Regions from separate parts of the Cupriavidus sp. FW216-B1 genome, predicted to be linked through region 2. Evidence: riboswitches for the same ligand, from Rfam matches in the RefSeq annotation. Region 2 holds a riboswitch; the other holds the start of a gene.
What was found. Region 2 has a riboswitch for glycine ahead of gcvT (glycine cleavage system aminomethyltransferase GcvT). Riboswitches for the same ligand answer to the same signal wherever they lie in the genome.
Positions count from the first base shown of each region.

Region 1: linked by a shared signal. The riboswitch ahead of AC3WXD_RS01740 (D-amino acid dehydrogenase) and the one ahead of gcvT (glycine cleavage system aminomethyltransferase GcvT) in region 2 are both predicted to bind glycine.

Region 1 is NZ_JBYTEL010000001.1:419,578-423,494, reverse strand. Features, by position in the region: gene AC3WXD_RS01755 (short-chain fatty acid transporter) at 1-652, shown strand, start outside; gene AC3WXD_RS01750 (FKBP-type peptidyl-prolyl cis-trans isomerase) at 773-1,183, shown strand; gene AC3WXD_RS01745 (DUF1294 domain-containing protein) at 1,285-1,869, shown strand; glycine riboswitch at 2,020-2,144, shown strand; gene AC3WXD_RS01740 (D-amino acid dehydrogenase) at 2,193-3,512, shown strand; gene AC3WXD_RS01735 (VOC family protein) at 3,605-3,917, opposite strand, start outside.
Region 2 is NZ_JBYTEL010000009.1:124,858-128,774, reverse strand. Features, by position in the region: gene AC3WXD_RS19850 (UvrD-helicase domain-containing protein) at 1-1,180, opposite strand, end outside; glycine riboswitch at 1,401-1,488, shown strand; glycine riboswitch at 1,510-1,649, shown strand; gene gcvT (glycine cleavage system aminomethyltransferase GcvT) at 1,748-2,875, shown strand; gene gcvH (glycine cleavage system protein GcvH) at 2,978-3,358, shown strand; gene gcvP (aminomethyl-transferring glycine dehydrogenase) at 3,479-3,917, shown strand, end outside.

The DNA.
Region 1 (3,917 bases), on a different contig from region 2:
ACTGACCGTGGTCATCGTCGCGCTCGGCGCCGGCTGGCTGGTGCACGAATTCACCAGCAAGGATCCCATCCTGGCGATCTCCAACCTCAACACCTACAACTTCCTGTTCCTGATGCTGGGGATGCTGCTGAACTGGCGGCCCAGGCGCTTCCTGCGCGCGGTCGCGCGCTCCGTGCCGTCCACGGCCGGCGTGCTGATCCAGTTCCCGCTGTACGGCGGCATCGCGTTCATGCTGACCAAGGCCATCGGCGTGGACGGCGCGAGCCTGTCGCACCACCTGGCCTCGGCCTTCGTCTCGGTGGCCACCCGCGAATCGTTCTCCGCGGTGATGGGCGTCTATTCGGCGGTGCTGGGCTTTTTCGTGCCCTCCGGCGGCGGCAAGTGGGTCATCGAGGCGCCCTACGTGATGCAGGCCGCCAACCAGCTGCAGGTCCACCTCGGCTGGGCCGTGCAGGTGTACAACGCCGCGGAGGCGCTGCCCAACCTCATCAACCCGTTCTGGATGCTGCCGCTGCTGGGCGTGCTCGGCATCCGCGCCAAGGACGTGGTGGGCTTCACCTTCACCCAGCTGCTGGTCCACGCGCCGCTGGTGCTGTTCATGCTGTGGGCCTTCGCGACCACGCTGCCCTATCGTCCGCCCGTGATGCCCTGACGGATCGATGGCGCGGGGACCCGCGCGGGAGGAAAACGCCGGGGCGGCCCGCGTCCCGGTTTAAGATGCGGCTTTCCGGCCACGGCCGGAACCCGATTTTTCCACCCAGCCAAGCCAACGATGAAGAAGATCACCCTGTTCCTCGCCGCCCTCGCCACCGCCGGCGCCGTCCACGCCGCCGCGCCCGCGGGCCCGGCCGAGACGCTGCCCTCGGGCATGACCATCCAGCACCTCGTCAAGGGCACCGGCCCGTCGCCCAAGGCGTCCGACACGGTCAAGGTCCACTATCGCGGCACGCTTACCGACGGCACCGAGTTCGACAGCTCGTACAAGCGCGGCCAGCCGATCTCGTTCCCGCTCAACCGCGTGATCCCGTGCTGGACCGAGGGCGTGCAGAAGATGCAGGTCGGCGGCAAGGCCAAGCTGGTCTGCCCGGGCCCGACCGCCTACGGCTCGCGCGGCGTGCCCGGCACGATCCCGCCCAACGCGACGCTGAACTTCGAGGTCGAGCTGCTGGGCATCGGCGGCTGACCAGGGCACCGGCGCATGGCCTGCTCCAGCGGGCCGTGCGCGGCGCTGCCGGCCTGCCGCATCCGCTACACTTCTCTGTCGACAAGAATGCAGGCACGGGGATGAGAAAAGGCGGACGGATCAAGGCATGGCATGCCGACAAGGGCTATGGGTTCATCGAGATCCACGCCCAGTCGAAAGACGTTTTTTTCCATATCAGCGCGCTGCAGGGCCGCGCCGTCGCGCCCAAGGTCGGCGACCGCGTGTCGTTCGAATTGTCGGCGGGCAAGGACGGCCGCCCGCAGGCGAGCCAGGTCTCGATCGCGGGCGCGCCCGGGCAGGCCGGGCCGGCGGGACGGACGAACCTGCTGCCGGCGCTGGTAGCAGCGTTCGCGCTGCTGGCGATCTTCGCGGCTTCGCTCGCCGGCCGTCTGCCGCGCGGCGTGGCACTGGCCAGCCTCGGGCTGAGCGTGGCGGCCTTCGCGCGCTATGCCGTCGACAAGCGGCGCGCCGTGCGCAGCGAACAGCGCATTCCGGAGAACGAGCTGCACCTGCTCGCGCTGTGCGGCGGCTGGCCGGGCGCGCTGGCGGCCCAGCACCTGCTGCGGCACAAGAACCGCAAGGCGTCGTTCCAGGCCACCTTCTGGGCCACGGTCCTGCTGAACGTCGGGGCGATGGTGCTCTGGCCGACGGTGCTCGACGCGTAAGCCGCAACACCCGCGCGGGCGGCGCTTGCCGGCGCCGATCGAGCCGTGTTACCTTGCGCCTTCCAGGAGAACGAGGCGCCTTCACCATGCATGGGAAGACCCCTCTACCGAAGGCGTACCCCTGAAACGCTCAGGTGCAAAAGACTGGAAACCGAACGAACTGGAGAGCGCCGGGCCGCACCGACAAGGTGAGCGGCACGCGGCCGCCGAAGGGGCAAGCCGCCACCCATGCCGGGTGCGGCGAATCTCTCAGGTAAAAGGACAGTGGGGACAGACAGGCCGGATGGCCTGGCTGTCCCTTTTTGCTATCCGGAGCCTGAGAAATGAAAGTCATCGTGATGGGAGCCGGCGTGATCGGCGTCGCCTCGGCGTGGTACCTGGCGCGCGCCGGGCATGAGGTGGTGGTGCTGGAGCGCAATGCGGGCGCGGCCCGCGAAACCAGCTTCGGCAACGGCGGGCAGATCTCCGTCAGCCATGCCGAGCCGTGGGCCAACCCGGGCGCGCCGCTGAAGATGCTGCGCTGGCTGGGGCGCGAGGACGCGCCGCTGCTGTTCCGCCTGCGCGCCGATCCGGCGCAGTGGTCGTGGGGCCTGAAGTTCCTGCGCGAGTGCTCGGCGCGGCGCTCCACCCACAACATGGTCCAGTTGCTCAACCTGGGCACCTACAGCCGCGCCAGCCTGCAGGCGCTGCGCGCCGAAACCGGCATCGAGTACGACCACCTGACGCGCGGCATCCTGCACTTCTACACCAGCCAGAAAGAGTTCGACGCGGCCATCGAGCCGGCGCGCATCATGCGCGAGCTGGGCTGCGAGCGCCGCGTGATCGGCCCGGACGAGGTGGTGCGGCTGGAGCCGGCGCTGGCGCACATCGCGCCGCGCCTGGCCGGCGCCACCTATACCAGCGAGGACGAATCGGGCGACGTGCACCGCTTCACCACCGCGCTGGCGGCGCGCTGCGAGGCGCTCGGCGTGCGCTTTCGCTACGGCGTGCGGGTGCAGCGCCTGCATGCCGAGGGCGGCGCCATGCGCGGTGTGGAGATCGCCGACGAGACCGGCGCCTACCGCATCGAGAGCGCCGACGCCTACGTGCTGGCGCTGGGCAGCTTCAGCCCGATGCTGGCGCGCCCGCTCGGCGTGAAGCTCGACATCTACCCGGCCAAGGGCTACTCGGCCACGCTGCCGGTGCTCGATGCCACGCGCGCGCCCAGCGTGAGCCTGACCGACGACGAGTACAAGCTGGTGTTCTCGCGCTTCGGCGACCGCCTGCGCATCGCCGGCACGGCGGAGCTCAACGGCTATGCGATGGATCTCAACCCGGTGCGCTGCGAGGCCATCGTGCGGCGCACGCTGGAGGTGTTCCCGGGCATGAGCCGGCCCGAGCTGGCGCAGTTCTGGACCGGCCTGCGCCCGGCCACGCCGGGCAACGTGCCGTACATCGGCGCGTCCGCCGTGCGCGGGCTGTACCTCAACACCGGGCATGGCACGCTGGGCTGGACGCACGGCTGCGGCTCGGGCCGCGCCATCGCGGACATCGTGAGCGGGCGCGTGCCGGAGGTGGACTTCGCCTTCACCGGCGAACTGCCGGCGGGCGCGCCACGGCCGGCCACGCCGGCGCCGGCCGCGGCGCGGCCCGCGGCGCACTGACGCCATCGGCCAGCCGGCGCCATCGCTGCCGCGCGCCGGGCGCGCGGCAGCAGGCCGGACTTATCCGTTCACCGCGAGCCTCACCGGGGCGGTCAGGAAGTTCGCAGCCACGGCGTTTCACTCACCGCAACCAGCAGTCCTTCCGGGCTCAGGAAGCGCGTCACCTTCTGGCCCCAGGGTTCTTCCCGGTTGGAGATCAGCAAATGGTAGCCCTTGGCCATTAATCCTTCGGTGGCAACGGCGATATTCTCGACGTCAAACTCCAGCCAGGCCTGCGGCGTCGGCAAATCGGCAGGCCAGGTCTCGCAGCCGAAACAGGACCGGGCCGCTTGCGCCAACGGCCACAGCGCGAAATGCTTGACTCCCTCCAAGGCGCCCGCCTCGGACAGCAAGTAGTCCTTGTTG
Region 2 (3,917 bases):
TCTCGGCGCGGTCGAAGAAGCTCTGGCCGCCGGACAGCACGTAGGGAATGCGCTCGCGCCGCAGGATCTGCTCGAACAGGCGCGCCTGGTGGTTGCCGCGGTAGAGGATGGCGTAGTCGCGGAACTGCGCGCGCCGCTCGAACTTGTGCGCGGACAGGCGGAACACCACGGATTCGGCCTCGTGCTCCTCGTCGTTCATCGGGTTGACGGCGATCGGGTCGCCCATGCCGTGCTCGCTCCACAGCTTCTTGTCGAACAGCTTGGGATTGTTGGCGATGACCGCGTTGGCCGCTTCCAGGATGCGCACCGTGGAGCGGTAGTTCTGCTCGAGCTTGACCACCTTGAGGCCGGGGAAATCGGTCTGCAGCAGGCGCAGGTTGTCGAGCGTGGCGCCGCGCCAGCCGTAGATGGCCTGGTCGTCGTCGCCGACCGCGGTGAAGGCCGGCGCGCGCAGGTGCGAGCCGCCGGCGAGCTGCTTGAGCAGCGCGTACTGGCAGGCGTTGGTGTCCTGGTATTCGTCCACCAGGAAGTAGCGCAGGCGGTTCTGCCATTTCATGCGAACCGCCTCGTCGCGCGCGAACAGCTCGGCCGGCAGGCGGATCAGGTCGTCGAAGTCCACCGCCTGGTAGGCGTGCAGCGTGGCCACGTAGTTGCGGTAGACCAGCGCGGCCTGGTGATCGTCGGCGCTCTCGGCGATGGCGATGGCGGTCTCGGGATCGACCATGCCGTTCTTCCACAGCGAGATCGTGCTCTGCACGCTGCGGATCAGCTTCTTGTCGGTGGTGGCGAGTTGCTCCTGCACCAGGCCGAAGCAGTCGTCCGAGTCCATGATGGAAAAGCGCGGCTTGAGTCCCACGTGCTCGGCCTCGGCGCGCAGGATCTGCACGCCGAGCGAGTGGAAGGTGCTCACCGTCATCTGCTTGAGCGGGATGCGGCGGCCCTCGCGCGTGGTCTTGCCTTCCATCAGCTTGGCGATGCGCTCCTGCATCTCCTTGGCGGCCTTGTTGGTGAAGGTCACGGCGGCGATGTGCTTCGGCTCGAAGCCCTTGTCCTCGATCAGGTGCGCGATCTTCTGCGTGATCACCCGCGTCTTGCCGGAGCCGGCGCCGGCCAGCACCAGGCAGGGTCCGTCGAGATAACGGACGGCTTCGGATTGGGCGGGATTGAGTCCGTGGGTCATGCGTCGGGGCGTGGTGGCGGAAGCGGATGGCGAAATGGCGGGCGCGGGCCCGGCAAGGACCGGCAAGGACAAAGCGGCCAGGGCTGCCTGTGAAGACCGCGGCACCGGGACGGCGATCCCGCGGGCGGCCGCAGCGGCAGATGTTAACACGGCGGCGGGTCCGCCCCCGCCGGCCCGGCGCCGTGCGTTGACAAGCCACCGGGGCTGCCTGTAGAGTCGCGCCATCCGACCGGGAGAGCGCGCAGAGCCTGCGCCGCCGAAGGGGTATCACCCGAAAACTCTCAGGCACCAAGGACTGGTCGGATCGGCCCGCAACATGCACACGATGCAGGCCGTACTCTGGAGAGCGGCACCCGCCGCCTGCGCGCAGCGCAAGGCATGGCGAGCGTGCCCACCGAAGGGGCGCGCAAGGCACTGGTCCGCGGGACCGCCTTGTAATCTCTCAGGTATCGAGGACAGAGGGGTCATCCGCCGCAGCGGATCCGGCAGCGCCATGCGCGCCGGCCATGCGGCGGATGACCCTTTTTTCGTTTCCGAACCGAGATTTCCGCTTCCCCCGAGGACTACATGACGCTCCAGGCCACGCCCCTCAATGCCATCCACCGCGCGCTCGGCGCCCGCATGGTCGACTTCGGCGGCTGGGACATGCCGGTCAACTACGGCTCCCAGATCGAAGAACACAACGCCGTGCGCACCGACGCCGGCATGTTCGACGTGTCCCACATGTGCGTGGTCGACCTGGCCGGCGCCAACGTGCGCGCGTTCCTGCGCGGCCTGCTGGCCAACAACGTCGACAAGCTGCAGACGCCGGGCAAGGCGCTCTACTCGTGCATGCTCGACGAGCGCGGCGGCGTCATCGACGACCTGATCGTCTACTTCTTTGCCGAGGACCGCTTCCGCCTGGTGGTCAACGCCGGCACCGCCAACGGCGACATCGAATGGATCCGCGCGCGCAATGCCGCCACCGGCAGCGGCGTGGCCATCACCCCGCGCCGCGGCGACAACGCGCCGGCCGGCGCCGCGCCGCTGGCCATCGTCGCGGTGCAGGGCCCGAACGCGCGCGCCAAGGTGTGGAGCGCCTTCCCGGCCACCCAGCCGAGCGAGGCGCTCAAGCCGTTCAACGCCATCGTGGTGCAGGACCCCGCGCTGGGCGAGGTCATGGTGGCGCGCACCGGCTATACCGGCGAGGACGGCTTCGAGCTGGTGGTGCCGGCCGAGAACGTCGCCGGCCTGTGGGAAAAACTGAACGCCGCCGGCGTGCGCCCGGCCGGCCTGGGCGCGCGCGACACGCTGCGCCTGGAAGCCGGCATGAACCTGTACGGCCAGGACATGGACATCCACACCTCGCCGCTCGACGCCGGCCTGGCCTGGACCGTGGACCTGCAGAGCGAGCGCGACTTCACCGGCAAGGCGGCGCTCGCCGCCGCCGGCCAGACCCGCCAGTTCACCGGCCTGATCCTGCGCGAGAAGGGCGGCGTGCTGCGCGCGCACCAGAAAGTGATCACCGCGGCCGGCGAGGGCGAGATCACCAGCGGCACCTTCAGCCCCTCGCTGTCCCTGTCCATCGCTTTTGCCCGCCTGCCGCTCGGCGTTGCCGCCGGCGCCGAGGTGCAGGTCGAGATCCGCGACCGCAAACTCGCCGCGACTGTGGTTAAACTGCCGTTTGTGCGCAATGGCAAGGCACTCGTGAGCTGAACGCTCGCACCCGGTCACAGCGCGCCCGCCGGCGGCCACCCCCGCTCCACGCGATCCCCCGCCCGGCTGGCGCTGAACAACAAACCGCATCTGGAGAATTCCATGACTTTCCCCGCCGACCTGAAGTACACCGAGTCCCATGAATGGGTGCGCGTCGAAGCCGACGGCACGCTGACCATCGGCATCACCGACCACGCGCAGGACGCGCTGGGCGACATCGTGTTCCTGGAACTGCCCGAAGTGGGCAAGTCGGTGGGCGCGGGCGACGCGCTGGCCGTGGTGGAATCGGTCAAGGCCGCGTCCGACATCTACGCCCCGGTGGCCGGCGAAGTGATCGCCATCAACGACGCCGCCGTGGCCGCGCCGGAAAGCGTCAATGCCGACGCCTTCGATGCCTGGCTGTTCAAGCTCAAGCCGGCCAACAGCGACGACGTCAACGGCCTGATGTCGGCCGACGCCTACAAGGCCAGCGTCGGCGCCTGACGCCCCGCCACACTCCCGCCGTTCCCGCGCGGCCGCCATGCCGCGGGAACGGCGACTGAATACCGATGCGCGGCGGCCAGGCCGACCACCTGCCGCCGCGCGCCCAACGAGGTTCTTGCCATGAACGCCCCGCTTCCCACCACCGCCGCCCAAGGTGCCCGGCCCACGCTGGCCGAACTGGAGGCGCGCGACGCCTTCGCTTCCCGTCATATCGGCCCCGACGCCGCCGAGCAGCAGCACATGCTCGAGGTGCTCGGCTACGGCAGCCGCGCCGCGCTGATCGACGCCGTCATCCCCGCCGCCATCCGCCGCCGCGACGGCATGCCGCTGGGCGAGTTCACCGAGCCGCTGACCGAGGAAGCCGCGCTGGCGAAACTGCGCGGGCTGGCCGGCAAGAACCAGGTGCTCAGGAGCTTCATCGGCCAGGGCTACTACAACACGCTCACGCCGGGCGTCATCCTGCGCAACATCTTCGAGAACCCGGCCTGGTACACCGCCTACACGCCGTACCAGCCGGAGATCTCGCAGGGCCGCCTGGAAGCCATGCTGAACTTCCAGC